DNA from 2 places in the Exiguobacterium alkaliphilum genome. Region 2 is predicted to be linked to the other one. Evidence: predicted binding sites of a transcription regulator. Region 2 holds the regulator's gene; the other holds the start of a gene.
What was found. The regulator CtsR, encoded in region 2, represses protease genes until heat stress. The targets are predictions, from matches to a motif close to ATGGTCAATAAAGGTCAAACA.
Positions count from the first base shown of each region.

Region 1: clpP (ATP-dependent Clp endopeptidase proteolytic subunit ClpP) is a predicted target of CtsR. The motif match lies at 1,347-1,367, and genes of this name have one in related genera.

Region 1 covers NZ_CP073101.1:1,185,487-1,187,885, forward strand. The annotation lists gene KB235_RS06190 (DUF2179 domain-containing protein) at 1-188, shown strand, start outside; gene KB235_RS06195 (hypothetical protein) at 259-690, shown strand; gene clpP (ATP-dependent Clp endopeptidase proteolytic subunit ClpP) at 727-1,302, opposite strand; tRNA gene KB235_RS06205 (tRNA-Arg) at 1,455-1,527, opposite strand; gene KB235_RS06210 (RNA polymerase factor sigma-54) at 1,651-2,399, shown strand, end outside.
Region 2 covers NZ_CP073101.1:416,464-418,862, forward strand. The annotation lists rRNA gene KB235_RS02160 (23S ribosomal RNA) at 1-1,115, shown strand, start outside; rRNA gene rrf (5S ribosomal RNA) at 1,170-1,285, shown strand; gene KB235_RS02170 (CtsR family transcriptional regulator) at 1,422-1,889, shown strand; gene KB235_RS02175 (UvrB/UvrC motif-containing protein) at 1,905-2,339, shown strand; gene KB235_RS02180 (protein arginine kinase) at 2,339-2,399, shown strand, end outside.

The DNA.
Region 1 (2,399 bases), 770 kb from region 2:
TGACCCATTATCAAGGGCAAGGCCGTGACGGCGTCCGCTATCGCCTCGACGTCTTGGCGGCCCGGACGCGCATGAAAGAGTTGCGTCAGCTCGTCGAGCATTACGAGCCGAAAGCGTTCCTCGTCGCGTTCGACCCGATTGACTTCAAAGGCGGCTATATGATGAAAGGGCTCCGTCGCCCGAAATGACGGACGAGACTCACGGAAAGTGGGTCTTTTTTTGTGGGAACGGGAATAGGGGGTCAAAGGAGTGGGACGAATGAGACGAAAAACGATGTGGTTTTGGGTGATCGTGTTGATCCTTGTCGGAGGGATTGTGTACGGGCTGTCGTTTTGGCAGACGTCTTCCGGCGTCAAACCGCCGCTTCCAACCGTGAAGGTCGGATCGGTGACGGCCGAAGTGAAGCAGTCGACGTATTGTTGGGCGAATGGGGACGAGGCCGTCTGTGAAGATCACGCCTTGCCTGAGCCGGACGACTTGCAAATTGTGACGGTCGAACCCGGTGCAACGATTGACGTCTCGTTCCATGAAGCGCCGGACAATGAGACGTTCCATCAAATCGTGGACGGGGAACTCATCCCGGCCGAGCGAATCGTCCCATCGGAGCCAGGCGTGTATCTGTTCGAGACCGGCGGGGACTGGGCGAATGGGGATAGTCGCTACGTGTTCGGGGTCGAGGTGACGGAATAAAGAAAATCCCTTCTCAGACGAGAAGGGATTGATGTGTTAACGCGTCATGACCTTGTCGATGAGACCGTAGTCTTTCGCTTGGTCAGCAGACATGAAGTAGTCGCGCTCTGTGTCGCGCTCGATGACTTCAAGCGGCTGGCCTGTGTTGTCGGCCATGATTTGGTTCAACTTCTCACGCATCTTGATGATCCGCTCGGCGTGGATTTTTATGTCCGACGCTTGACCTTGCGTGCCGCCGAGTGGTTGGTGAATCATGATCTCCGCGTTCGGCAATGCGAAGCGTTTCCCTTTTTCACCGGCTTGGAGCAAGAAGGCACCCATCGATGCGGCCATTCCGATACAAATCGTCGACACGTTCGGCTTGATGAAGTTCATCGTGTCATAAATCGCCATTCCGGAAGTGATCGAACCACCCGGGCTGTTGATGTAAAGCGAGATGTCCTTATCTGGGTCCTCGGCTGCAAGGAAGAGGAGCTGCGCGACGATCGAGTTGGCGACGTTGTCGTCAATCGCACTTCCGAGCAAGATGATCCGGTCTTTGAGCAAGCGTGAGTAAATGTCATATGCGCGTTCCCCACGACCTGTTTGTTCGATAACTGTTGGAATTAACATTGAATCTGCCTCCTTTATGTAGGTTGTAAACATATCATACCGTTATAGTCAATGTTGGTCAAACGATAGTCATCGTTTTTCACCTATTCCACGATTCGAATGTGCTGAAACGAAAAAAGAGGCCAGGCGTGTGCCTGACCTCTTACATGTGATACACCCGGAGAGATTCGAACTCCCGACACCTGGCACCGGAAACCAGTGCTCTATCCCCTGAGCTACGGGTGCATGTTCTCTGACACGATTTATTATACATTTGTTTTTTTAAAAAAGCAATCCTGTTTCATGACCTTTTTTTGAAGCGGCGTGGAGTCGCTTCCGCTACAATAGGAGGCGAGGGGAGTGACCGAGATGCAACGGCAAGAGCAGCATCAAGTACAACGACAACAATTGACGCAAGACATGCTACGGCGCCTGCCCGTCCTAGAGGCGGACCGGGCCGCCATCGTGTTCCAACTCGGACGGCTCGCGGCTCGTAGCGGACAGGTCGCCAAAGGGAACGGCATGGTCGAGTGGATTGCCGACGCGGGGGCCGGTTTCGAGGCGCGTCTGTTCGAGCAGATCGAGGAAGGGAGCGGGACGGAAGCGGAGAAGGCGCTCCAACGACAGCTCGTCCTCGCGCTCGACCATCGGGGGCTGTTGCCCGAGACGGATGCGATGCTCGCGGACCAATTCGGTGTCGAGGCGAGCGCCATCGAGTCAGCGCGCCGGGCGCTCTTGTTTCTAGAACCGACGGGCGTCGGAGCGAAAAACGAACACGAATGCCAATATCGACACGCCATCGAACACGACGACCCGCTCGTCTTGGACGTGTTCGAGGCGATGGAGGCGGGCGTCGACGATGTCCCGGGCCGCCTCGGGTTGAGTGCGTCCGAATTCGATCGCGTCACGCGCCTCATCGCGACGTTGCCGAAAGTGCCACTATTATATGAAGAAACCGAACAAATTTTCCCAGAGCTCGAAGTGAGACGGGAGGACGGACAGCTCGTCACGACGTGGTTCACGCCGGCACTCGACATCGAGGCGGACGCAGAGCTGACGTGGTGGCACGACACGCTCGCGATGCGGGCGAAGACGTTGCAGTCGATTTGGGACGTCAT
Region 2 (2,399 bases):
AAACACAGGTCTCTGCTAAATCGCAAGATGAAGTATAGGGGCTGACGCCTGCCCGGTGCTGGAAGGTTAAGGGGATGTGTCATCGCAAGAGAAGCACTGAACCGAAGCCCCAGTAAACGGCGGCCGTAACTATAACGGTCCTAAGGTAGCGAAATTCCTTGTCGGGTAAGTTCCGACCCGCACGAAAGGCGTAACGATTTGGGCACTGTCTCAACGAGAGACCCGGTGAAATCATAGTACCTGTGAAGATGCAGGTTACCCGCGACAGGACGGAAAGACCCCATGGAGCTTTACTACAGCCTGATATTGAGGCTTTGTACGCGATGTACAGGATAGGTGGGAGTTTGTGAAGCCGGAGCGCCAGCTTCGGTGGAGACACCCTTGGGATACCACCCTTTGCGTATAGAGTCTCTAACTCGCAGCCGTGATCCGGCTGGAGGACCGTGTCAGGTGGGTAGTTTGACTGGGGCGGTCGCCTCCTAAACAGTAACGGAGGCGCCCAAAGGTTCCCTCAGAATGGTTGGAAATCATTCGAAGAGTGCAAAGGCAGAAGGGAGCTTGACTGCGAGACCTACAAGTCGAGCAGGGACGAAAGTCGGGCTTAGTGATCCGGTGGTTCCGCATGGAAGGGCCATCGCTCAACGGATAAAAGCTACCCTGGGGATAACAGGCTGATCTCCCCCAAGAGTCCACATCGACGGGGAGGTTTGGCACCTCGATGTCGGCTCATCGCATCCTGGGGCTGGAGTAGGTCCCAAGGGTTGGGCTGTTCGCCCATTAAAGCGGTACGCGAGCTGGGTTCAGAACGTCGTGAGACAGTTCGGTCCCTATCCGTCGTGGGCGCAGGAAATTTGAGGAGAGCTGTCCTTAGTACGAGAGGACCGGGATGGACGCACCGCTGGTGTACCAGTTGTTCCGCCAGGAGCATCGCTGGGTAGCTACGTGCGGACGGGATAAGTGCTGAAAGCATCTAAGCATGAAGCCCCCTCCGAGATGAGATTTCCCTTTGAGCAATCAAGAAAGACCCCTCAGAGACGATGAGGTAGATAGGTCATGGGTGGAAGCGTGGTGACACGTGGAGCTGAATGATACTAATCGGTCGAGGCTTTGATCTAGTCTATGGTTTGTATTGATGAACTTCAGTTTTCAGGGAACAAGCCTTGAAATTGTCTGGTGGCGATAGCGAAGCGGCCACACCCGTTCCCATGCCGAACACGGAAGTTAAGCGCTTCAGCGCCGAAAGTAGTTGGGGGTCTCCCCCTGTGAGGATAGGACGTTGCCAGGCAACATGAGACGATCAAGCATCTGCTTGGTCGTCTTTTTTGTGCGACGATGCGCTGCATCGTCGCTTTTCGTTTGCCTTTTTTTGAATCAATGATAAAATATAGTCAAAAGTCAAAGATGGTCAGAGGGTGGTGGAGATGAGAAACATATCTGATGTAATCGAACAGTATTTGAAGCAAGTACTCAAAGAAAGTCAGGCCAATGCAATTGAAATTAAACGACAAGATATTGCGAAACGTTTCGAGTGTGTCCCGTCTCAAATCAACTATGTCATCAACACACGATTTACCGTCGAAAAAGGCTATCTTGTTGAAAGCAAACGAGGGGGAGGCGGATATATTCGCATTCGCCGCGTCATCTTACATGAGAAGCAAGATTTATTAGCTAGTCTCATCGACTTCTTGCATGATCAACCTAATTTGAATGAACAAGTCGTCGAAAACATATTAATTCGTCTATTTGAAGAAGGATTGTTAAGTGAACGGGAAGTTCGACTTCTTTTTCACGTATTGTCTGATGAATCACTCGGTCTCCACGCAACCGATCGTCACTTGATTCGCCGACAACAATTATTAGCGCTTATGAAATTGTTAAGTTATCGCTGACGGAGGCGGGATAACATGCTATGCGAACGATGTAAACGGCGACCTGCCGTCAATGAAATGGTCATTAATGAGAACGGGGTATCTGTCACACGTAAACTGTGTCGGAATTGCGCGTTTGAAGTCATGACAGGTTACGTCCCGGTCGTGAAGCGGTGTCCGACGTGTCAAATGACGCAACATGCGTTACAACAAACGAGAAAAGCCGGCTGTACAATGTGTTACACCGTGTTTCGAGATGATTTATTAAAAATAACGCGTCAATATCAACAAGGGCATGATCATCACGTCGGTTCAATTCCGAACTTGTTACGTACGCCTGACGAACGAATTGAAGAACGACTCGTCAAGCTGGCAGGGGAGTTGGAGCAAGCTGTCGAACAAGAAGATTATGAACGTGCAGCCCGTATCAAAAAAGAAATGATTCAATTGAAAGGACAAGGTGAGGCGTGATGGAGACATTCCTCGAACAACCGCTCGGTCCGAAAATGCGTGAACGAGCGAAACTTGACG